Regions from separate parts of the Modestobacter italicus genome, predicted to be linked through region 2. Evidence: riboswitches for the same ligand, from Rfam matches in the RefSeq annotation. Region 2 holds a riboswitch; each other region holds the start of a gene.
What was found. A riboswitch is a leader RNA that binds a small molecule or an ion and turns the genes downstream of it on or off. The one in region 2 is predicted to bind cyclic di-AMP.
Positions count from the first base shown of each region.

Region 1: it holds a riboswitch for cyclic di-AMP, as region 2 does, so the genes downstream of both, MODMU_RS16820 (C40 family peptidase) here and MODMU_RS29160 (LysM peptidoglycan-binding domain-containing protein) in region 2, are expected to answer to the same signal.
Region 3: it holds a riboswitch for cyclic di-AMP, as region 2 does, so the genes downstream of both, MODMU_RS24875 (C40 family peptidase) here and MODMU_RS29160 (LysM peptidoglycan-binding domain-containing protein) in region 2, are expected to answer to the same signal.
Region 4: it holds a riboswitch for cyclic di-AMP, as region 2 does, so the genes downstream of both, MODMU_RS30100 (transglycosylase family protein) here and MODMU_RS29160 (LysM peptidoglycan-binding domain-containing protein) in region 2, are expected to answer to the same signal.

Region 1 covers NC_017955.1:3,513,023-3,518,789, forward strand. Annotated here, with positions in the region: gene MODMU_RS16805 (AMP-dependent synthetase/ligase) at 1-418, shown strand, start outside; gene MODMU_RS16810 (glycosyltransferase family 4 protein) at 459-1,580, opposite strand; gene MODMU_RS16815 (M48 family metalloprotease) at 1,577-2,875, opposite strand; gene MODMU_RS16820 (C40 family peptidase) at 2,958-4,049, opposite strand; cyclic di-AMP (ydaO/yuaA leader) riboswitch at 4,065-4,249, opposite strand; gene MODMU_RS16825 (hypothetical protein) at 4,380-4,721, opposite strand; gene MODMU_RS16830 (DEDD exonuclease domain-containing protein) at 4,957-5,767, shown strand, end outside.
Region 2 covers NC_017955.1:3,855,632-3,861,398, forward strand. Annotated here, with positions in the region: gene MODMU_RS18350 (zinc-dependent alcohol dehydrogenase) at 1-577, shown strand, start outside; gene MODMU_RS28665 (hypothetical protein) at 953-1,126, shown strand; gene MODMU_RS27870 (VOC family protein) at 1,270-2,115, shown strand; gene MODMU_RS18370 (aspartate racemase/maleate isomerase family protein) at 2,265-2,876, shown strand; gene MODMU_RS18375 (hypothetical protein) at 2,944-3,159, opposite strand; gene MODMU_RS29160 (LysM peptidoglycan-binding domain-containing protein) at 3,433-4,479, opposite strand; cyclic di-AMP (ydaO/yuaA leader) riboswitch at 4,489-4,637, opposite strand; gene MODMU_RS18385 (TetR/AcrR family transcriptional regulator) at 4,838-5,410, opposite strand; gene MODMU_RS18390 (alpha/beta hydrolase) at 5,486-5,767, shown strand, end outside.
Region 3 covers NC_017955.1:5,229,327-5,235,093, forward strand. Annotated here, with positions in the region: gene MODMU_RS24865 (serine hydrolase domain-containing protein) at 1-1,299, opposite strand, end outside; gene MODMU_RS24870 (DUF3817 domain-containing protein) at 1,309-1,653, opposite strand; gene MODMU_RS24875 (C40 family peptidase) at 1,785-2,930, opposite strand; cyclic di-AMP (ydaO/yuaA leader) riboswitch at 2,947-3,120, opposite strand; gene MODMU_RS24880 (hypothetical protein) at 3,321-3,809, shown strand; gene MODMU_RS24885 (GNAT family N-acetyltransferase) at 3,806-4,276, shown strand; gene MODMU_RS24890 (phytoene desaturase family protein) at 4,273-5,767, shown strand, end outside.
Region 4 covers NC_017955.1:3,657,932-3,663,698, forward strand. Annotated here, with positions in the region: gene treY (malto-oligosyltrehalose synthase) at 1-1,370, shown strand, start outside; cyclic di-AMP (ydaO/yuaA leader) riboswitch at 1,669-1,830, shown strand; partial or broken gene MODMU_RS30100 (transglycosylase family protein) at 1,834-2,109, shown strand; gene MODMU_RS17490 (RNA polymerase subunit sigma-70) at 2,465-3,460, opposite strand; gene MODMU_RS17495 (SDR family NAD(P)-dependent oxidoreductase) at 3,605-4,336, shown strand; gene MODMU_RS17500 (SDR family NAD(P)-dependent oxidoreductase) at 4,333-5,067, shown strand; gene treZ (malto-oligosyltrehalose trehalohydrolase) at 5,185-5,767, shown strand, end outside.

The sequences.
Region 1 (5,767 bases), 340 kb from region 2:
GAAGGAGATCCTGGTGACCGCCGGCGGCAAGAACGTCGCCCCCGCGGTGCTGGAGGACCGGCTGCGCGCCCACCGGCTGGTCAGCCAGTGCATCGTCGTCGGCGACCAGCGGCCGTTCATCGCCGCGCTGGTGACCCTCGACGTCGAGGCGCTGCCGGCCTGGCTGAAGAGCACCGGCAAGGACGAGTCGCTCACCCCCGAGCAGCTCCGCGACGACCCGGAGCTGCGCGCCGAGCTCGACGCCGCCGTCGCCGAGGCGAACAAGGCGGTCTCGCACGCCGAGGCGATCAAGAAGTACCGCGTGCTGAGCGTCGACTTCACCGAGGAGAACGGCACCCTGACGCCGAGCCTCAAGCTCAAGCGCGGTGTGGTCATGAAGGAGTTCGGCGACGAGGTCGAGGCCCTCTACGCCCGCTGAGTGGAGTCCCAGCGCATCACTTCCGAGCGCTGGGACTCCGCTAGGGCTCGAGCAGGGCGGCGAAGGTCTGACCGATCGTCGTCCAGGACCAGCGCTGCTCGACCCACCCGCGGCCCGCGGCGCCCATCGCCCGGGCCCGGGCCGGGTCGTCGAGCAGGTCGGCCAGCACCGAGGCGACGGCGGAGGGTGACCGCGGGTCGACCACGTGCCCGGTGACCCCCTCCAGGACCGTCTCCGGGGCGCCGCCGGAGGTGCCGGCGACGACCGGCAGCCCGCAGGCGGCCGCCTCGAGGAACACCATGCCGAGGCCCTCGACGTCCAGCCCCGCCCGGCGGGTGCGGCAGGGCATGGCGAACACGTCCCCGGCCGCGTAGTGCTCGGGCAGCCGCTCGGGCGCCACTCCCCCGGTGAGGACGACGGAGTGCCCGAGCCCCCGGGCCCGGACCTCCTTCCGCAGGGCGGCCTCCGACGGGCCGCCGCCGACCAGCAGCAGCCGGGCCCGCGGGTGCCGGGCGAGGACCTGCGACCAGCCGCGGACCAGGGTGTCCTGCCCCTTGCGCGGCACCAGCCGGGAGACGCAGACGACGACCGGCGCGTCCCCGAGGCCGTAGCGCTCGCGCACCGGGCCGCCGTCGGCGGCGGGGCTGAACCGGTCGACGTCCACGCCCGGGGACAGCTGCACCAGCTCGGTCCGGCCGGCGAGGGCCGGCGCGAGCCGGCTGTGCGTGTACCGGCTGATGTAGGTCAGCACGTCGAGCCCCCCGGCGATGCGCTGCATCGCCTGCCGCGCGCCGGGGAGGGCGACCCAGCCGGTCTCGTGCCCGTGGGTGGCGCCCACGAGCCGTGCCACGCCGGCCCGGCGCAGGCCGGGCGCGAGTGCCCCGAGCGGCGCCGCGGCGCCGAAGAAGGCGGTCCGGCAGCCGTGCTCGCGGGCCAGCCGGGCGGCGGTGCGGGCGGTCGCGCGGGTCGGCAGCAGCATCCCGGTGGGGGCGCGGACCACCTCGTAGGGCAGCGCGGCGTCGTGCTCGCGGGCGCCCGGGTGGTCCGAGGCGAGCACCACCAGCGACCCGGCCGGCCGGGTCGCCAGCAGCGCCGCGACGAAGGTCTGGATGCCCCCCTGCCGGGGCGGGAAGTCGTTGGTGACGACCAGCGTGCGGCTCACCCGCCGTGGTCCTTCACCCAGTCGCCGGCGAAGGCGACCCGCTGGGCCGCGGTGGGGTGCGAGCCGAACACCCACTGCCAGACCGCGGGCGGGTCGGGGTCGTTCAGGTTGGCCACGCCGAGCGCCTCCTGCACCGCGACGAAGGACGCCGGGTCGTCGGTGAGGTCGAGGGCGTGCAGGTCGGCCCGCGCCTCGATGTGCCGGGACACCAGGTTCTGCACCGGCGTGGACACCAGGGTGCCCACCGCCAGCAGCAGGAGGAGGAGACCCACCACCTGCCCGTCGCCCGGTCCGGTGGCGCCTGCTCGCCGCAGCAGCGGCGGGGCGCCGAGCAGCCAGCCCAGCAGCGCGACGCCCGCGCCGGCACCCAGCGCGCCGATCAGCGTGCCGGTGAGGACGTCGTCGGTGGCCACGTGGCCCAGCTCGTGGGCGGCGATCGACTCGATCTCGGCGTCGGAGAGCTGGTCGAGGACCGTGTCGTAGACGACGATCCGCCGGGTGGAGCCGAACCCGGAGACGTAGGCGTTGAGCGCCGTGGTCCGCCGGCTCGCATCGGCGACCAGCACGTCCTGCACCGGGGTGCCGCTGCGGTCGGCGAGGGCGAGCAGCTCGGTGCGCAGCGGCGAGGCCGGCATCGGGTCGAAGCGGTTGAACGCCGGCTCGATGAGCAGCGGGTAGAGGAACGAGCCGACCACGACCAGCGCGGCGGCGGCCCCGCCGGCCCAGGCCCACCAGGTCCGGGGCGCACGGCGGGCCAGCGCGACCAGCGCCAGCAGGCCCAGCGCGGTCAGGCCGGCGTCGATGCCGGTGGAGGTGGCGACGTCCCGGGCCCACAGCCCCCACCCGCGGGTGGACAGTCCGTAGCGGTGCCGGACCACCTCCGCATAGGCGGCCAGCGGCAGGGTGACCAGCCGGCCCACGGCCAGGATGGCGACGGTGCCCAGCAGCACCTGCCACACCCAGCCGCCACCCAGCGGCCGGGCGACCGCGCGGGCGGTGGCCGCCCCGGCGCGGGTCAGGCCGAAGACGGCGGAGACAGCCAGGCCCAGCAGCAGGGAGGCCAGCGACGCGGGGCGCAGCGCGCCGGCGAAGTCCTCGGCGCGGGCGATCTGGGCCGGGGTGAACGCCGCCGACGGGTCGACGGGCGTGCGGCCACCCGCGGGGGTGGGCAGCAGGTCCCACGGGGTGACCACGGCGATGACCACCGCGAGCGCCAGGCCGAGCAGGACGGCCACCGCGAGCGCCGCCCGGCGCGTGCCGGGGGCGGCGGGGGCTGACACCTGCGCGGTGCTCACGCGGGCCGGTCCGAGGGGGTCTGCGCGGGCACGACGGCGAGCTTAGGCAGGCTGCCTGAGCCGCTCGGGAAGACCGCCCGGCTCAGCCGACGAGACGGCGGGCGCCCACGTAGCCCTTCATGTCCACGGTGGAGACGATCACCGGCTGGCCGGAGGTGGAGGCGTGCACCATCTGGCCGTTGCCGATGTACATGCCCACGTGGCTAACCGGGCTGTAGAAGAAGGCCAGGTCACCGGGCTGGAGGTCGGCCCGGGACACCGCGGTGCCCATCGTCGACTGGCGGGCGCTGGAGTGCGGCAGGGTGACCCCGGCCGCCGCGTAGGCGTACTGGGTCAGGCCGGAGCAGTCGAAGGCGTCGGGGCCGGACGCGGCCCAGACGTAGGGGTCACCCAGCTGGGCCATCGCGGTGTCGACGGCGACCTGGGCCGCGTCGCTGGAGGCGACCACCTCGGCCGGCGGCTCCAGCACCGGGCCGGCGGACTCGGCGACGACCGCCCGCTGCTGCACCACGCTGAGCGCGTCGTACTGCGCCTGGTAGTCGGCGGCCGCGGAGGTCAGGTCGGCCTTCTTGGCGGTGACGTCCTCGAGGGTCTGCTCCGCCGCGGCGGTGGCCGCGTCGGCGTCGGCCTTGGCCTGCTGCGCGGCCTGGGCGGCGGCGCCGACCTGGGCGAGCACGTCGTCGGTGTGGCCGGCGATCGCGTCCAGCGTGGTGACCTGGGAGAGGAACTCCTCCGCCGAGCCGCTGGTCATCAGCGCGTTGAAGCGGGACAGGTTCTCGCCGGTGAAGGCGCTGCGGGCGACCTGGCGCATCTGGGCGTCCAGCGCGGCCAGCTGGGCCCGGGCGTCGGTGACCGCCTGCGCTGCGGCGTCGGCGGCGGCCTGCTGCTCGCGCAGGGTGTCCTGCGCCTCGTTGATCTGCTCGGTGACGGCCTCGAGGTCACGGTTGGCGTCGGCGAGGAGCGCGGTGGCCTCGTCCGCCGTGGCGGCGTGGGTGACCGCCGGCGCGGCCGACGCGCTGCCCGGCAGCGCGGTCAGCGTCCCGCCCACGGCGAGCGCCAGCAGCAGCCCGGTACTGACCCGTCCGAGGCCCCGGGCACGACCGGTGCGGGCCGGAGCGGCAGCGGACCCGGACGGGCGCAGGGCGGACAGGGCACCGGACTGAGGACGCGCCACGGGCGGCGGACTCCGTTTCTTCCACTCGACCGCCTACCGAGTCAGCTGACGGGTTCGGGCGAAGGAACGCCCTGTCTCGGCGCGCCGTCGTCGGCGCGTGTGCCCCGTTCCCGGCGCACGTGAGAACTCACCCCAGGACTGCGGTGGGTCCCCGGTCCACCTCGCCGCAGAGCGGTCCGGTGGTTCGGCGGTGTCCGAGCGGGGTCACCCTCAGTGGCGACTACGTCCCTCTCCGACACGACGAACCTAAGGCCGTGACCGGATCGAGATGAAGCCCTGTCAAACCCCGGAGTGGGGGCCAGAGCTGACAAATCGCACGCGTGGGATTTGTCAGCTCACGTGCCGGTCGCCCGGCGACGACGCATCCTGATGACGCAACGGCGGAACCAGGCCGAAGTCTGCCAAAGCCTGGACCGCTCGGCGCTCCACCTCGTCGAGGTCGACGACGCTCCACGGGTCCGGGGCCGCGGTGTCAATGCGACCGACGTCACGTCCGGCCGTCGCACGACCGGGCGCGTCACCGGTAGTGGCGCCGGCGGCACGGTGCGCCACGTCCGTGGTGGCCGGGCGGCGCTCGGCGGGGTCGGGGCCCAGGGCGGGCCGGCGGGTCAGCGGCACGACGGTGGGGTCGCTCCCCCGCCAGCCGGGTGGTGCCCCCAGCAGGACCGTCACGACGCAGTCGTCGCAGCCCTCGCCCCGGACGGTGCAGGTGTCGCAGTCGATGAGCACGGCGGCTCTCCTTCTCTGTGTCCACGTCCGACACCGCGGACGTTAGGAGCACCCCCCGACAGTTCCGGCCGACCGACCTGCGGCGGCGTCCCGGGCGGCGACGCCCGCCACGCCGGGGCGGCCGCGGTCCGGCGTGGCCTCCCCGGGACTGTCGGACCCCCGACCTAGCGTCCGCTGCGTGTCGTCCCACCCCGTTCCACCGCCGTTCCCGTCGGTCGCCGGCGAGGGGGTCCCGCCGGCCTGGCGGCAGGTGGCGCTCCCCACGGCCCCTCCGGAACGGCCGCGCTACCTGCAGGCGACGATCGACGACATCGGGACACCGCTGGCCGAGGTCACCTTCGTCGTGGTCGACCTGGAGACCACCGGCGGTTCACCCAAGGACAGCGCCATCACCGAGATCGGCGCGGTGAAGGTCCGCGGCGGGCAGGTGCTCGGCGAGTTCCAGACCCTGGTCGACCCGGGCCGGGAGATCCCGCCCTACATCAGCGTGCTGACCGGCATCACCTCGATGATGGTGGCCGCCGCCCCCCGCATCGACTCGGTCCTGCCGGCCTTCCTTGAGTTCGCCCGGGGCACCGTGCTGGTCGCCCACAACGCCCCCTTCGACCTCGGCTTCCTGCGCGCCGCGTGCGAGGAGACGGGCACGCCGTGGCCTCCGTTCGCCTCGGTCGACACCGCCGTGCTGGCCCGCCGGCTGCTCACCCGCGACGAGGTGCCCAACTGCAAGCTCGGCACCCTGGCCCCGTTCTTCTCCGCCGAGACCCAGCCCTGCCACCGCGCCCTGGACGACGCCCGGGCCACCGTCGACGTGCTGCACGGCCTCTTCGAGCGGCTCGGCCCGCTGGGCGTCAGCTCGCTGGAGGAGCTGACCGGGCTCACCCGCCAGGTCGACCCGCAGCGGCGGCGCAAGCGGCACCTGGCCGAGCACGTGCCCTCCGGACCTGGCGTCTACCTCTTCCGCGGGCCGCGCGACCAACCGCTCTACGTCG
Region 2 (5,767 bases):
CGCTGTGGGCCCTGCCGACAGCGTGCTGGTGTACGGGGTGGGCGCAATCGGCCTGAACGCGATCTTCGCCTTGCGGGCGGCGGGGGTCGAGTCCGTGGTCGGTGCGGGACGCTCCCCCGGACGTCGCCACGCCGCTGCGGCAGCCGGTGCCGACATCGTCCTGGACACCCGCGCGGTCAGTGTCCGCGAGCACGTCGCCCGCACCGGCCGGCGGTTCGACGCAGTCTTGGAGTGCTCGGCGGCCGAGGGCGCGGTCGAGGAGTCGATGGACGTGCTGGCGCCCGGCGGCACGTGCGTGGTCGTGGCGCTGACCAGCGCGGCCGCGAAGGTCCCGCTGGGCCCACTCGTCGGCGAGGGCCTGGGCCTCGTCGGCAGCTGCGCGTTCCGCCCGATCGACTTCACTGCGGCGGTCGCCCACGTGACCAGCGGGCGCCTACCGGTTGCGGATCTGATCAGCGAGCGCGTCGGACTGCAGGAGACGCCTGATGCGCTGGTCCGGCTCCGGCGACCCGGCGACCTCGTGCGGGTGCTGACCGTCCCCGGCGCCGACTCCCGGGGGCCTGACCCGGCCGGCTGACCGCCGGAGGTCGGGCGTCCAGCGCCGACCGGAGTTCGGCACGGGGGCGGACACGACCCGGCCGTCCGCCCGCATCACCAGCAGTGAGGAGTCCGAGAACATGGACCACTCCACCGGACGGGGGGCCTTCGTCACCGGCGCGGATCCTTCCACGGAGTCCATGGCGGTCCGTCGTGAGAGCGTGCAGTCACCCGCGCCAGGGCACCGTGCTGGACATCTGGTTTCGTCACACCGGACCGCCGCGCCAAGAAGCCGGCCTGGAGTGCGGCTCCGCCGCGGCGATGACTTCCACCAGGGTGGCGCGTCCTCACCTACCTCGGCCGCGCCCGGGGCGGGTGTCTCTGCCGACCTGAGGCCGACACGGAAGAGGTGGTCATGCGGAACGTCGTCCTGCACCTGTCGATGTCCTTGGACGGTCTCGTCGGCAGCGACCGTGAGCGCGGGGTCGCGATCCCCGTGGGCGATGAGTTGGAGCTGGAGCTGGAGCGGGTCGGCTCAGCCGGTGCGCACCCCATGGGTCGCGTCAGCTACCAGGCGATGTCGTCGTAGTGGCCGCAGTCGCAGGATCAGCACGCCGCGCCGATGAACGACGTCCCCGACGTGGTGTCCTCGAGGACGCTGAGCGACGCCGAGGTCACCTGGCCGGTGACCCGGGCCGCGTTCGTCGAGGTGCTCCAGCCAGGGGACCCGTCATGAGGACCCTGCACGTGGGCCTGCGGGTCGCCGACCTGGACAGCTCGATCGCGTTCTACACCTCCCTCGGCTACGAGGTGCTCGGCCAGGTCCCTGCCACCGAGCTCGGCACCTTGGCGATGCTGAAGCTCCCCGGCGACGAGTTCGTGTCCCTCGAACTCGTCCACGACCCGGACAACGGGCGGGTCGGGCCCGGGGGCCTCAGCCATCTGGTGATCCACGTCGAGGACGTGCACGCGACGGTCGCGCGTGTGGCTGCACGGGGGATCCCGACGGAGGAGCCCGCATCACCCGACGGTTCCGCGGACTCCTGGACGGCATGGGTCACCGACCCGGACGGTCACCGCATCGAGTTCGTCCAGTGGCCCCGACGGGCACCCCGACGGCATGACCATCTCCGACCTGGCGGATCCCGGGCAGGACCGATGACCACGTCCCAGCCGCGCAGCGCCAAGGACGTGGTCGCGGAGTTGTTCCGACGGCAGAAGGCAGGCGACGACACGGTCCTCGACGACCTCGTGGCTCCCGACATGATCAACCACGCCGCTGGCCCCCAGGGCCGCGAGGGTCTGCGGACGATCCTGCGCACCATCGAGGTGGACCTCGGGCCGACCGGACTCGAGCAGCACCACCTCATCGGCGAGGGTGACCTCGTCGTCCAGCACGTGACGCTGCACGGCACCCACCGGGCGTCCACCATGCCGCTGCTCGCCGACGTGCCGGTCTCCGGTCGACCGGCTGTGTGGACGTTCATCCACATCTGGCGGGTCGTCGACGGGATGCTCGTCGAGCACTGGGCCTGTCGCGACGACATGGGTCTGGTCGAGCAACTCCGGCCGTCGTGATCGCGGACCGGCTCACCGTTGGTGTCGTGACGCCGCACGCGGCAGCGGGACCCGAGATCGAGCTGCCCGCCATGACAGCCGGTCGTGTCGTCGCGGTGGTGTCCCGGACGAACCCGCCACCGGCGGCGTCGCCGGCGCCGTCGAGGGACGTGCCAGCCGCTCACGCCGAGTTGCGCGCCTCGACCGAGGTCGCCGCGATCGACCGCGCCGCTGCCACCCTGAGGGGCAGGACGCTCGACGCGGTCGTCCACGCGTCGACGACCTCCGGCTACGTCCTCGGTCACCGGGACGAGGCCGCCGCTGTCGCACGCCTCTCGCGACGCTTCGGGGTCCCCGCCGTTGCCAGCTGCGCGGCAGCCGTGGCGGCGCTGCGGACGCACGGGATCGGGCGGGTGCAGCTGGTGCACCCGCCCTGGTTCGACGACGAGTTCGACGCGCTCGGCGACGCGTACTTCCGCAGCCAGGGCTTCGACGCCGTGGTGACCAGAGCGGTGGGTCTTCCCGATGACCCGGCCCGCGTGAGACCTCAGCACGTCATCGACTGGGTCGAGCACCACGTCGAGATCCAGGGCGAGGCCATCTACCTCGCTGGCAACGGGTTCCGCGCCGCGGGAGCGGTGGGAGAACTGGAGCTGCGCACGGGTCGGCTCGTCATCGAGGCCAACCAGGCGCTGCTGTGGGCAGTCCTGACGGCGACGAGCGCGGGGTGGGACGTCACCGGCTACGGCCGGCTGCTCCGGACGAGCACCTCGACGACGTAGGACGGTGACCTGGGCCGCCACACGATCCGGCGGCCACCTCCCTGAGCGGCCCGCTCCGGGCAGGGCGTCAGACGCCGGGCGGGCCGCCGAAGGTGACGTCCACCGCCCTGGCCATGGCGTTGACCAGGAGCTCCTGGTACTTCGCGACCATCGCCACGGTGCTCACGGTGGCCAGGCCGCCGAGCGCAGCCCAGCCCGAGACGTCGCCGCGCTCGAGGTCGTCGGCCCGCGCCCGGGCGGCGGCGCTGAGTCGGGCGCTCGTACGGCGGATCGATGCGCGCAACGCTTCTCCTTCGTCCTGGCCGCTCGCCCACGTCGGCGACGGTCGCGGGACGGACGGTAGGCAGCTCGACGCCCCCCGATCAGGTGTTCCACCCGCTCGTGTGGCCGCTTTCCCACCACGGAGCGTCACGTCGCGCCGATCGGGTGACAGACCCCCGCATCGCCCCGCGCACCGGCGGTTACGCACGGTCACGGGCGGCGACCGGGCTCCGACCGACAGCGACCCCCACCCGCGGACGGGTGGGGGTCGCTGTCGGTGCCGGAGCTGAGAGGCTCAGCCCTGGTAGTTCACGTGCACGTTGTCCATGTGGTTCGCCGTCTTACCGCCCCGGTCCTCCATCTGCTTCCAGGAGCCGGTCGGCGAGGTGAGGATCTTCTGCTCCCAGATGATGTACTCCAGACCCAGCTCGTCCCAGTTGGCGAGGTTGTAGGCGACGATCGCATCGCCGAGGGCGGCGTCGCTGGCCACGATGTAGTCCACCGCCAGCCCCGACGGGTGGCCAGCCGGGTCCACCGCGCTGGCACGGGTGCCGCCGAGGGTGATGCCATCGGCGCCGGGCACGTTGCTGACGACCGCATCGGCGCCGGCCTGCGCCTGCGGCTTGACAGGGCCGGCACTGTTGGTGATCTTCGCCTGCGTGGTGCTGGACGCGATCGTGTACGTCGTCACGGCAGCCGGCGCCGCGGTAGCCGGCGCGGCGGCGGCCGGCGCGGATCCGGAGGTCGCCAGCACCTGACCCGGGACGAGCACGTTCGGGTTGCCGCCGATGACGCCGACGTTGCGCTCGTACAGCGCCCGCCACGGCTCACCGTGGGCGGCGGCGATCTTCGCCAGGGTGTCGCCACGGACGACGGTGTAGCTGCCCGCCGCGGCCGGTGCCGCGACCGGCGCAGCCGCCTGGACGGGCGCGGCAGCGGGAGCCGGCGCCGCGGTGGCGGCCGCGGCCGTCGTGCCGTCGGTCAGCCGCTTGCCGCAGGTCGGCCAGGCGCCGATGCCCTGGCCGGCGAGGACCTTCTCGGCGATCTGGACCTGCTCGGCCGGGGTGGCCAGGTCGGCGCGGGGCGCGAGGCTGGTGCCCCCGTACCCGGCCCACGTCGACTGGCTGAACTGCAGGCCGCCGTAGTAGCCGTTGCCGGTGTTGATGTCCCAGTCGCCGCCGGACTCGCACTGGGCGACGCCGGTCCAGTCGTGGGTGGTGGCGGCCGAGGCCGCCGGGGTGCTCAGGACGCTGAGTCCGACGACGGTCGCCCCTGCGGCGACGGGAACGCCGGCGAGCGCGTGCTTGGTGCGGACATAGCGGGGTGCGCGGTGCTTGGCCATGGTGATCTGATCTCCGATCACCGCCTGCGGGGTCAGCTGTCGGGTTCGGGCGATCGGTGCCCGGCCGCGGTCCGCGGCTTCACCCCGAGGCGCACTGCCGGAGGCATGTGCGCCGAGTTCGTGGGTCCCCCACCCCTGCCCTGGGTTCTGATGAGGCAGCCGGTGGGCAGAGCTCGGCGGTCCGGCGCCACGCTCACGTGTTGGGTGAGCGCGACAAGAAGTTATGAGTCGACTTGTCGATTGTCGTCGTGATGCGCGTCACATTTGAACTTTCAACGGCGTTTCCGCTGGTCCGCCCGCAGACCCGGGAACCTGTGAGCCGAGCCTCCTCGGCGCGTCCGGACGGCGTGTCGGGTGATCATGCAACGCCTCCGGGCACCGCCGCCGACCCGCGCAGGGACGCCAGCAGGTGGGCGAACGCCCGGTCGACGCGGTCGGTGTCACCGGTGGCGTCGAGGTCCATGATCAGCCCGCGGACGACGGCGAGGACGAGCGTCGCGAGCTCCGGACGCCCGAGCGTGCGGAGCCCGTCCTCGAGCGGCGCGAGCCAGTCCGTCGTCGCCTCCCGCCGGAACCCGGGCCACAGCCGCTCCTCCGCGTCCTCGCGCAACCGCCCGAACAGGTCGAGGTACCCCCGCCCCTGCGGCCCGGTCATGCCGGCCCAGGCGCGGCCCAGCGTCGCCAGGTAGTCCTCGCCCTGCCGCACCCGGAGCAGCTCCTCGAAGTACTCGCGCTGACGGGCCCGCGCCCGCCGCAGCACCTCGCGGAGCAGCGCCTCCTTGGTGCCGAAGTGGTACAGCAGCATCCGGGTCGAGGTGCCGGAGGCGACGGCGAACGACTCGAGCCGGTCGGGCAGGCCGCTGGCCAGCGCGTGGTCGGTGCACGCGTCCAGCAGACGCTCGGCGATCTCCGGCTGGCGGTTGCGTCCCACTACGGGATCTTTTCGCGTAACGCGCGGTACGTCTAGCGTTCGGGAGGACCGGTCGCCCGTCCCGAGGAGGTCCCGATGCGAGTGGTGTTCGTGCACGGAGCGTGTGTCCGCGACGGCGCGTGGTGGTGGCACCGCACCGCCGAGCTCCTGGCGCAGCGCGGGGTCGCCAGCGTGGCGCCCGGCCTGCCCAGCTGCGGGGAGACCGGCTCGACCCCGGGTCACGACGGCCCAGGGCTCGGCGAGGACGTCGACTCCGTCGCTGCCGTCCTGCGCGGCAGCGACGAGCCGACCGTCGTCGTGGCGCACAGCTACGGCGGGATCGTGACCGCGGAGGCCGCGGCCGGGGTCGACGCGGTG
Region 3 (5,767 bases), 1.4 Mb from region 2:
GCCGCCGGGCACCGGGGCGTCGGGGTCGTAGGGCGTGCGGGTGAAGACGAACGTCGCCAGCTCCAGGTGGTCCGGCGCGATCCGCAGCGTCTCCCCGGCGTAGTAGCCGTCCAGGCCCACGAAGGTGCCGTCCTCCCGGGCGGCGAACCGGCTGGCCCGGCCGCTGCGCCCGGGCAGCGGCCCCAGGTGCAGCAGCCCCCCGGCCTGCGCGCGGAGCACGTGCGGCGTCGGACCCCAGAACCAGGTGCCGAGCAGGTCCAGGGCCACCGGCGGCGGGGACGGCGCCCAGGCCTCCACGACCCGCGGCTCGGCGGCGCGCAGGTCGGCCAGCAGCCCGGGCACCAGCGGCTCGAGCCCGCTGGTGGTGTTGGCCAGCGAGACCCCGCCGGCCTGCTCGGCCCGGTCGACGAACACCCCGGCGAGGAAGCCGGGCATCGAGCCGCCGTGCCCGACCAGCACCGCGCCGTCGACCCGCACCACCTGCAGCCCGAGCCCGTAGGCCGACCAGCCCGGGACGGAGGGGTCGACGCCGGCCGGCACGGCCATCTCCTCCAGCGTGGCCGGCGACAGCACCTCCGCGGTGTCGCCGAGCAGGAAGGCGGCGAACCGGCCGAGGTCCGCCAGCGTCGCCCACAGCTGACCGGCGGCCGCCATCACGCCCGCGTCGTGCTCGGGCTCGGGCAGGACGACCCCTGCCCACGGGTGCACGGCCGCCCCCTGCGCCGCGCGGCCGGTGGGGCGCGGGCTGGTGCGGGTCATGCCCAGCGGTGCGAGGACCTCCTCGCGGACGACGTCGGCCCACGGGCGGCCGCGGTGCCGCGCCACCAGCTCCCCGAGCAGCCCGAAGCCGAGGTTGGAGTAGTGGAACCGGCGGGCCGCGCCGAGCACGACGTCCTGGTCGGTCAGCCGCAGCTCCTCCAGCGACCCGCCGGGCACCCGCTCCCACCAGCCGCCGGGGCTCTCCGAGGTGGCGCCGGCCAGGTGCGACAGCAGCTGGCCGACGGTGCGCTCACCCAGCGGGGTGCCCGGCACGTGCCGCTCGAGCGGGTCGTCCAGCCCCAGCCGGCCCTCGTCGCGCAGCCGCATCACCGCGACGGCGGTGACCGTCTTGCTGATCGAGCCGATCCGGTACTGGACGTCGGTGTGCGGCTCGGCGACGGCACCCCGGCCGGTCGACCAGGCCAGGCCGCCGTCCCGGACGACGCCGGCCACCAGGCTGGGCGCCCGGCCGTCGCGCTGGACCCGGGCGGTGCGGGCCAGCAGCGTGCGCGCGGTGGAGGGCAGGACCGGTTCGACCATGCGCGGAGGCTAGCCAGCGACCGCGGCGGGCGTGTCGAGCGGCAGCCGGCCGGTGCGCCGGGCCCAGCGCTCGAACACGACCGTGCACAGCGGCGGGACGGAGGCGACCAGCGCGAGCAGCGCGGTGCGCGGCGTCCAGCGCAGCACCCGCCAGGCCAGCAGGCTGACCAGGACGTAGCCGACGAAGACCGCGCCGTGCACCGGGCCGGCCAGCTGGACGCCGAGCTCGGAGGTGCGCAGCACCCACTTGACGAACATCCCGGCGAGCAGGAGCACCCAGGACACCGCCTCGGCGACGGCGACGGCGCGGAACACCCGCGACACGGTGCGGGGGTCGGTCAGGGCTGCGGGCACGGCGTTCCTCCGGTCGGTGGGGCGGCCAGGTCATCGTGCCGCCCGGGCCCGTGTGGCCCCGCGCACGCCCCTGGACCGACGGTGCCCCGGCCACCGTGAGGCGGCCGGGGCACCGGTGTGCGGTCGCTCTGCTACCCGAGGCGGCGCATGGCGGTGATGCTGCCCATGGCGTCGATGCTGGAGATCTTGACCACGTCACCGGACGTCGGCGCGTGCACCATCTGGCCGTTGCCGATGTAGATGCCGATGTGGCTGACCGGGCTGTAGAAGGCGACGAGGTCACCCGGCTGGAGCTGGGCGCGGGTCACCGCGGTGCCCATCCGGGCCTGCGTGCTGCTGGAGTGCGGCAGCGAGATCCCGGCGGCGGCGTAGGCGAACTGGGTCAGCCCGGAGCAGTCGAACGAGTCCGGGCCGGCGGCCGCCCAGACGTAGGGCTTGCCCTTCTGGGCCAGCGCGGTGCTGACCGCGGTCGCCGCGGCACCGCTGGCAGCCGGGGCTGCAGCGGCCGGTGCAGCCGCCGCGCTCGAGGAGCTGGACGAACCGGCCGAGCTGCTGCCGGCCGAGCTGGACTGGGCCCGCTCCGCCCGGGAGGCGGCCTGGCTGGCCCGCGCAACGGCGTCGGCGGCGGCGGCCCGTGCGGCGGCAGCCGCCTCGGCCTCGGCCCGGGCCTTCTCCTCCGCGGAGAGCCGGTCGTAGGCCGCCTTGTACTCGGCGATCTGGGTGTCGAGGTCGGCCTGCTGGGCGGCGACCTGGTCGACCAGCGTCTGCGCGTCGGCGGTCGCCTTCTCGGCGGCGGCCTCGGCGGCGTCGGCCTGCTCGGTCGCGGCCTGCGCCGCGGCGAGCACCTCGTTGTTGTGGTCGGCGATCGTGCCGAGGGTGCCGACCCGGTCGAGCATGTCGTCGGCGGAGGTGCTGCTCAGCATCGCCTGCAGGGTGCTCAACTGGTCGCCGGTGTAGGCGCTGCGCGCCACCTGGCGGACCTGGTCCCGGGCGGTGCCCACAGCGGCCTCGGCGGCCTGCACCTGCTGGCGGGCCTGCTCGGCCTCCGCCTGCTTGGTGGTCAGCGCCTCGCGGGCGTCGTTGAACCGCTCCGTGACGACCTCGAGGTCGTGACCGCGGGCCGCGACGAGGGCCGCGGCCTCCTGGGAGGTGGTCGGCTGCTCCGGGGCGGCGAACGCCGGCAGCGGAGCGAGGACGACGCCGCCGGCGGCGACCAGGGTGAGGAGGACCCGACGGCCGGTGAGGCCACGACGGGCAGAGCGGTGCGTACTCGCCATGTTCGGCGGGTGTGTCCTTTCTTCCACCTGCCGCCTACCGAGTTAGCTGACGGGTTCGGGCGGGAAGACACCCGGTACCTCGTGCCCGTGCGCGGGCAGCGAGGTGCTTCACCCCAGTGCTGCGGTGGGTCCCCGGTCCACGGGCTCGCGGGTGTCGCTGCGAGCCGCTGTGGTTCGGCGGCGGTCCTGGCGGTCGCCACCGCGGCGGTGGCTGAGCTGCCCGTTCGGACCGTCGCCGACCGTACGTGCGGAGTGGACTGATGACAAACGCCTCGTCCAGATTTGTGGAGAAACTCCTGGCGTGTGCTCCGACACGCTCACAGCGCGTGACAGGCTCGCCGAGTGCGGGGCCTGGGACGGCGAGAGTTCTGTCTCGTCCTGCTGCGGCGGATGGCCGACACGCGACCTGACCTGGTCGCCGACGCGCTCCCCCGGCTGGGTGCCGACCGCGCCCAGGCCCGGGCGGCGCACCGCCGCTGGCAGGCCCTCGGGCACGCGCCGCGGGGCCCGCGCGGCCTGGCGGCGCAGCTCGCCGTCCTCGGCCCGCCGGCGGAACGTGACGAGGTTCGCACCGGCGACCTGCTGCTGGTCGCGCACCGCTGGCCGCTGCCGCTGTGGCCGCACCTGCGGTGGGAGGTGCTGGCCGACCCGGGCGGGGAGGTGCTGGCCCAGCAGCTGGTCCGCGCGGCGGGCTCACCGGTCCCGCCGGCGTCGGCCGGGCTGCTGGTCTGGGAGCACGTGGTCGCCGACGTCGCCGCGCTCCCCGGTGCGGCGGCCGCCGACCCCGGCGTGCCACCCCGCTGGGAGGTGCACCTGCCCGACGGCACCCGGGCGCGGTTCGTCTGGGGGTTGCTGCAGCAGGTGGACCCCCCGGCATGATCGGGCGCGTGCCGCACCTCACCCCCGCCGTGTGGGACGACCCGGTCGTCCAGGAGCTGACCTCCGCCCAGCAGACCGAGATGCGCGTCCTCTACGACGGCGACATCGAGCCGGGCGTCAAGCCCTCGGCCGAGGACATCGCGGTCGTGCTCGTGGCCCGGGACGACGACGGGACGCCGGTCGGCTGCGGGGCGCTGCGCCCGCTGGGACCCGGCGCGGCGGAGCTGAAGCGGATGTACGTCGTCCCGGCCGCGCGCGGCCGCGGCATCTCCCGGCTGCTGCTGGTCGCCCTGGAGGCCGAGGCGGCCGCCCGGGGCTGGACGACGCTGCGCCTGGAGACCGGCACCCGGCAGCCCGCGGCCGTCGGCCTCTACACCGCGGCGGGCTACCGGCCGGTCGAGGCCTTCGGGCACTACGTCACCGACGACACCGACGACTCGCTCTACTTCGCCCGGGTGCTCGCGTGACCGCCGCCCGGTACGACGCGGTGGTCGTCGGCGGCGGGCACAACGGCCTGACCGCCGCCGCCTACCTGGCCCGGGCCGGCTGGTCGGTGCTGGTCCTGGAGCGGCGCGAGGTGCTCGGTGGCGCGGCGATCAGCCAGCAGGTCTTCCCCGGCGTCGACGTCCGGCTGTCGGCGTACTCCTACCTGGTCAGCCTGCTGCCGGACCGGATCGTCACCGACCTGGCGCTGCCGCTGACTCTGCTGGACCGGCCGGTCGCCTCCTACACGCCTCTCCGCCGGGAGGGCGCGCACCGCGGGCTGCTCGTCGAGCGGGACGAGGGGCCGGGGACCGCCGCGTCCTTCCGCGCGCTGACCGGCTCCGACGACGAGCTGACCGGCTGGCAGCGTTTCTACGGCCGGCTGAGCACCCTGGCCGAGGACCTCGCGCCCACGCTGACCCGACCGCTGCCCTCCCCGGCGGAGCTCGCCGGCCGGTTGCGCGACCCCGGCATCTGGCACGACCTGCGCGAGCGCCCGCTGGCCGACGTCGTCGCCGACCACCTCGCCGACGACGACGTCCGCGGGGTGGCGCTCACCGACGGCCTGATCGGCACCTTCGCCGACGTGCACGCCGCCGACGGGCTCGCTGGCCGCTGCTTCCTCTACCACCTGGTGGGCAACGGGACCGGCCGCTGGCGGGTGCCGGTGGGCGGAATGGGCGCGGTCAGCGGTGCGCTGGCGGCCGCGGCCCGGGCGGCCGGGGCCGAGCTCGTCACCCGGGCCACCGTGACCGCGCTGGAGACCCGCCCGGACGGCGTCACGGTGCACTGGACCGACGACGAGGGCGCGGCGCACGCCGCGGACGCCGGGTACGCGGTGGGCGGGGCCGCCCCGGCGGTGGTCGACGACCTGCTCGGCAGGCCGCCGGCGGTCCGGCCCTCGGGCTCGCAGCTGAAGGTCAACATGGTGCTGCGGCGGCTGCCCGGCCTGCGCTCGGGCGCCGACCCGCGGCGTGCCCTCAGCGGCACGCTGCACGTCGACGAGGCCGCCTCGCAGATCGACGCCGCGTACGCCCAGGCCGCCGGCGGGCAGCTGCCCGACGTCGTCCCGTTCGAGGTGTACTGCCACTCGCTGACCGATCCCTCGATCGTCGGCGGCACGGGCCTGTCGACGCTGACCCTGTTCGGGCTGCACACCCCCGCCGAGCTCTACGCCGCCGACCCGGTGGGCACCCGGGAGGAGGCTGTGCGCCGGGTGGTCGCCCAGCTGGACGAGCACCTCACCGAGCCGCTGGCCGACTGCCTGGCGCTGGACGCCGACGGCCGGCCCTGCCTGCAGGCGTCGTCCCCGCTGGACGTCGAGGCGGCGCTGGCGATGCCGGGCGGGCACATCTTCCACGGCGACCTGTCCTGGCCGGTCGCGGACGAGCCGGAGCAGGTGGGCACCTGGGGCGTCGCGACGCCGCACCCGCGGGTGGTGGCCGCCTCCTCCGGCGGGACGGTGCGCGGCGGGG
Region 4 (5,767 bases), 200 kb from region 2:
TCGACTACGCGAAGCTGGTGCACGACTGCAAGCGTGAGGTCACCGACGGCATGCTCGGCTCGGAGGTGGCCCGGCTGCAGCGCATCGTCGGCGACCTCGGGGGGGCGGGGAGTGCGGCAGTGCCCGCCGAGCAGGTCACCGAGGGGCTCGCGGAGCTGCTGGCCAGCTTCCCGGTCTACCGGAGCTACCTGCCCGACGGCCGGGAGCACCTGGACGAGACGGTCGCCGCGGTCAAGCAGCGCCGCCCCGACCTGACCGCGGCCGTCGACGCCCTGCACCCGCTGCTGGGCACCGCCGGCACGGAGCTGGCCACCCGGTTCGAGCAGACCTCCGGGCCGGTCATGGCCAAGGGCGTGGAGGACAGCGCCTACTACCGGTGGGCGCGGTTCGTCGCGCTGAACGAGGTCGGCGGCGACCCGGCCCGGTTCGGGACGACGGTCGCGGGGTTCCACGCGGCGCAGCAGCACCGGGCCGCGGTGAAGCCGGCGTCGATGACGACGCTGTCCACCCACGACACCAAGCGCAGCGAGGACGTGCGGGCGCGGCTCGCCGTGCTGGCCGAGCAGCCGACCGAGTGGGCGGAGCTGGTCCGCGAGCTGCTGGCCCGGCACCCGCTGGCCGACCGGTCGCTGGCGCACCTGGTGTGGCAGAACCTGGTCGGTGCGTGGCCGCTGACCCGCGAGCGGGCGCACGCCTACGTCGAGAAGGCCGCCCGTGAGGCCGGCACCTCGACCACCTGGACCAACCCGGTGCAGGAGTTCGAGGACCAGCTGCACGCGCTGGTCGACGCCGCCTTCGACGACCCGACGACGCACGCCGCGATCGAGGCGTTCGTCGCGCGCATCGCGCCGTCGGGGTACGCCAACTCGCTGTCGCAGAAGCTGCTGCAGCTGACGATGCCCGGCGTCCCGGACGTCTACCAGGGCACCGAGCTGTGGGACTTCTCGCTGGTCGACCCGGACAACCGCCGTCCGGTCGACTACGACCTGCGCCGCAGCCTGCTCGCCCGGCTGGACGAGGGCTGGGTGCCGCCGGTCGACGAGACCGGCGCGGCCAAGCTGCTGGTGGTCTCCCGGGTGCTGCGGCACCGGCGGGACCACCCGGAGGCCTTCGACGGGTACACCCCGCTCGAGGCCACCGGGGCGGCCGCGGACTCCGTCGTCGCCTTCGACCGCGGCGGGGTCGTCGCGGTGGCGACCCGGCTGCCGGTGCACCTCGCGGCCACCGGGTGGGGCGACACCGCGCTGCAGCTGCCGACCGGCGCCTGGCGGGACCTGCTCACCGGCGCGCGGGTGGTCTCCGCCGCCAACGGGGTCGCGCTGAGCGAGGTGCTCGCCCAGCTCCCGGTCGCCCTGCTCGTCCGCGGCTGAGAAGGGCCCCCTTCCTCCCCACCCTTCGCAGGTTCAGGGTGGGCCCCTGGAAGGGGGCCGCTCCAGCACGTCACGGAGCGCGCGGTGGTGGCTGTGGGGGATCCCACATCAACAGAGTGTCAGGGGCCGGGGACCCGCAGCTGTCCCCGGCCCGGCCTGTCGGGGGTCGTCGTGGTCCGGGTGTCGGAGCGCGGCTGACTCGGGAAGCGAGACCCGCAGGTCTCGCTTACCGTTCTCGACGTCCCGGGCCGCACTGGCCGGGCACGAGGCGCCGGACCGCCGAACCCCGTCCGCCGGCAGCCTGACACCGACCCACCCAGGACGGGGGCGGGGGACCCACTTCCGACGCGCCTGCGCGTCTCGGGGTGAAGCCGTGCCGTGCCCTCAGGGCGCTGACCGGCCGGGCACCGATTCGCCCGAACCCGACAGCTCACCTCGTAGGCGGTGATCGGGAGGATCACCCATGTTCGAGTCCCTGCACGTCCGCGTCCGCCGCACCGTCGCGGGCGGGGCCGTCGCCCTCGGCGCTGCCGCCGTCGGCATCGGCCTGCTCGCCACCCCGGCCTCCGCGGCGGCGACGCACGACTGGACCGGTGTCGCCGAGTGCGAGTCCGGCGGCAACTGGAGCATCAACACCGGCAACGGCTACTACGGCGGCCTGCAGTTCTCCCAGAGCACCTGGGCGGGCTACGGCGGCACGGCGTTCGCGGCGCGGGCCGACCTGGCCACGCCGGCGCAGCAGATCGAGATCGCCGAGAAGGTCCTCGTCGGTCAGGGCGTCGGCGCGTGGCCGACCTGCGGCAAGTACCTCGCCGCGGGCACCACCCCGTCGGGGGGCGCCCCCGGGCCCCGCCCCGGCGCCGGCTCCGGCCCCCGCGCCGGCTCCGGCCGCGGGCGGTTCGTACACCGTCCAGGCCGGCGACACCCTGGCGGAGATCGCGGCCGCCCACGGCACGACCTGGCAGGCGCTCGCCGCGCTGAACGCGTCGACCGTGAGCGACCCGAACCGCATCTCCGTCGGACAGGTGCTGGCCGTCTGAGCACCACCGGGCAGCCGGGGGGACACCCCCTCCGGCTGCCCGGGGCGGCGCCGCTCAGCCGAGCGTGCGCGGCAGCCCCAGCGAGGCGGCGAGCGCCGACTCGAAGTGCACGAGCTCCCCGATCCGGTCCCCGTCGAGCGCCAGCACGAGGACGCCCACGACGTGCAGCACGCCGGTCACCGGGTCCCGCACGTACTCCCCCAGCGCCGGCTGCCCGTTCGCCCGCACCGGCACCATCCGCGCGATGGCGCGGCGGTGACCGTCGATCGCGGAGAAGAACCGGTGCACCGCCTCGGTCCCTCGGTACTCGAACGGCAACGGCGGCATGCGCACCCACACGTCGTCGGTCATCAGCGCCACCAGCGCGTCGACGTCCTCCCCGGTGAAGGCCGTGACGAAGCGGTCGACCAGGGCGCGCTCCACGGGTCCCCCGGCCGGCGGCGCCGGCCGCCCCGCCGAGGAGGCGGTCGCCATCGTGGCCCGGGCCCGCTTCAGCGCGCTCGTGACGGCGTCCGTGGTGAGACCGAGCAGCTCCGCGGTCTCCGCCGCGCGGTAGCCCAGCACGTCGCGGAGCAGCAGGACGGCGCGCTGGTTCGGCGGGAGCAGCTGGACGGCGGTCACGAACGCCAGCGTCACCGTCTCCCGGGACTCGTAGCGCGCCTCGGGCCCCGGCGCCGCGTCCGCCAGACCGTCCAGCAGCACGTCCGGGTAGGGCTGCAGCCACGGCACCTCCCCCCACCGGGAGGGCTCGGGCGGCGCCACCGGCAGCTGCTCCGCGGCGACCGGGCGCCGCGCCGCCGAGCGCAGCTGGTTCAGGCACCGGTTCGTGACCACGCGGTACAGCCAGGTGCGCACCGAGGACCTCCCCTCGAACGAGCCCAGGCCCGTCCACGCCGACAGCAACGCCTCCTGGAGCGCGTCCTCGGCGTCCTGCCGGGAGCCGAGCATCCGGTAGCAGTGCACCTGCAGCTCGCGCAGGTACGGCGCCACGACCGCGGCGAACGCCTCGTGGTCGCCCGCCCGGGCCTGCTCGAACAGGTCGACCGGCACCGCGCACCCCCTCGCTCTCGTCCTGCCCGTACCGACCCCGCGGGACGCCGGAACTGGTCGGTGCCGGCGAGCCCAGATCCCGCTGCGCCCGGTGTCAGTCCTGGTAGCGCGGGCACCCGGTCCGCGCAGAACGGAGACGACACCATGTCGACGCACGAGGACCCCGTCCGCGACCGCACCGTCCTGGTCACCGGCGCCGGCCGGGGCATCGGAGCCGCCCTGGTCGAGGAGCTGCTGCGGCGGGGCGCGCGCCGCGTCCACGCCGGCACCCGGGGCCGGCTGGTCCACCCCGACCCCCGCGTCTCGGCCCTGCGCCTCGACGTGACCGACCACGCCGAGGTCCGGGCGGCGGCCCGGGCGCTGGACACCCTCGACGTGCTGGTCAACAACGCCGGGGTGTCGCTGCCCGGCGAGCTCGGGGACGAGGAGCTCCTCGCCCGACACCTGGCGGTCAACCTCCTCGGGCCGCTCGCGGTCACCGAGGCGTTCCTGCCGCAGCTCACCCGGTCCCGCGGGCGGGTCGTCAACGTCCTGTCCGTGGCGGCGCTGGCGTCCGTGCCGGTCCTCCCCGCCTACTCGATCTCCAAGGCGGCCGCCTTCTCCCTCACCCAGTCGCAGCGGACGCTCCTCGCGCTGCGCGGGATCACGGTGCACGCCGTCCTCGCCGGTCCGGTGGACACCGACATGACCCGCGACCTCGACGTCCCCAAGGCCACGGCCGCGTCGGTGGCGCGGGCGCTGCTCGACGGGGTCGCCGCCGGGGAGGAGGAAGTGTTCCCCGACCCGTTCTCCCGGTCGCTGGCCCCGGGCTGGGCGGACGGCCCGGTCAAGCAGCTCGAGCGGGCGAACGCCGCGATGCTGGGGGCCCGGCGGTGACCGGCGACCTGGCGGGCACGACCGCCCTCGTCGTCGGGGCCGGCCGGGGCCTCGGCCACGGCATCGCCGCGGCGCTGGCCGGGGCCGGGAGCGCGGTGACCGGCATCAGCCGGCGCCCTCCCGCCCGGCCGACCCCCGGCGTCCACCACGAGCAGGCGGACGCCGCCGACCCCGCGGGCGCCGACCGGCTGCTCGACCAGCACCAGCCGGACGTCCTCGTGCTCGTCGCCGGAGCCGGCCCGGTGCTCCGCCCGCTGCAGGAGCAGACGTGGGAGACGTTCTCGGTGAACTGGCACGCCGACGTCCGGATCGCCTTCACCTGGCTGCGCGCGGCCCTCCTCCGGCCGATGCCCCGCGGCGGCCGCGTGGTGGTCCTCAGCAGCGGGGCCGCGCTGGCCGGCTCGCCGCTGAGCGGCGGGTACGCCGGGGCGAAGGCCACCCAGCGGCTGATCACCGGCTACGCGCAGGAGGAGTCCGACCGCGCGGGCCTGGGTCTCGCGTTCACCGCCGTGCTCCCCCGGCTGACCCCGGCCACCGAGCTCGGCGCCGCGGCCGTCGCGGCGTACGTGGCGCGCACCGGCCTGCCCGAGGATGAGTACCTGCGCCGGCTGGGGGGCGTGCTGACGCCGGAGGGCACCGGTGCCGCCGTCGTCTCGCTGCTGACCACCGCGACCGGCGACCTGGCGCCGGCGTACGTGTTGGGGGCCGCCGGGCTCGATCCGCTCCGGTGAGCACGGGCGGCGCGGGGTTCACCGGCCGACGGTTGACCGCAGCGGCTCGGGGCATGATCCCGCTGCCGCCGGGGTCGCCGGCCGGCCCAGCACCCGCACCGCCCAGGAGGCCCCTGCATGTCCGAGCCCGTCGAGTTCTCCGTCTGGGCGCCGCTGCCAGAGCGGGTACGCGTGACCGTCGACGGCACGGTGCACGACATGCAGCGGGACGACGCGGGGTGGTGGCGCGCCACCGTCGACGCCTCCCCGGAGGCCGACTACGGCTTCCTGCTCGACGACACCGAGCCCGCCCGCCCCGACCCGCGCTCGCGCCGGCAGCCCGACGGCGTGCACGGCCTGTCCCGCCGCTTCGACCCGCGGGCCCACCGCTGGGGCGACGGCGCCTGGACCGGCCGGCCGCTGGCCGGCGGCGTCGTCTACGAGCTGCACCTGGGCACCTTCACCACCGAGGGCACGCTCGACGCCGCCGCCCGCAACCTCGACCACCTGGTCGACCTCGGCATCGACTTCGTCGAGCTGCTGCCGGTCAACGCGTTCAACGGCACCCACAACTGGGGCTACGACGGCGTCGCCTGGTACGCCGTCCAGGAGAGCTACGGCGGCCCGGCCGCCTACCAGCGCTTCGTGGACGCCTGCCACCAGCGCGGCCTCGGGGTCATCCAGGACGTCGTCTACAACCACCTCGGCCCGTCCGGGAACT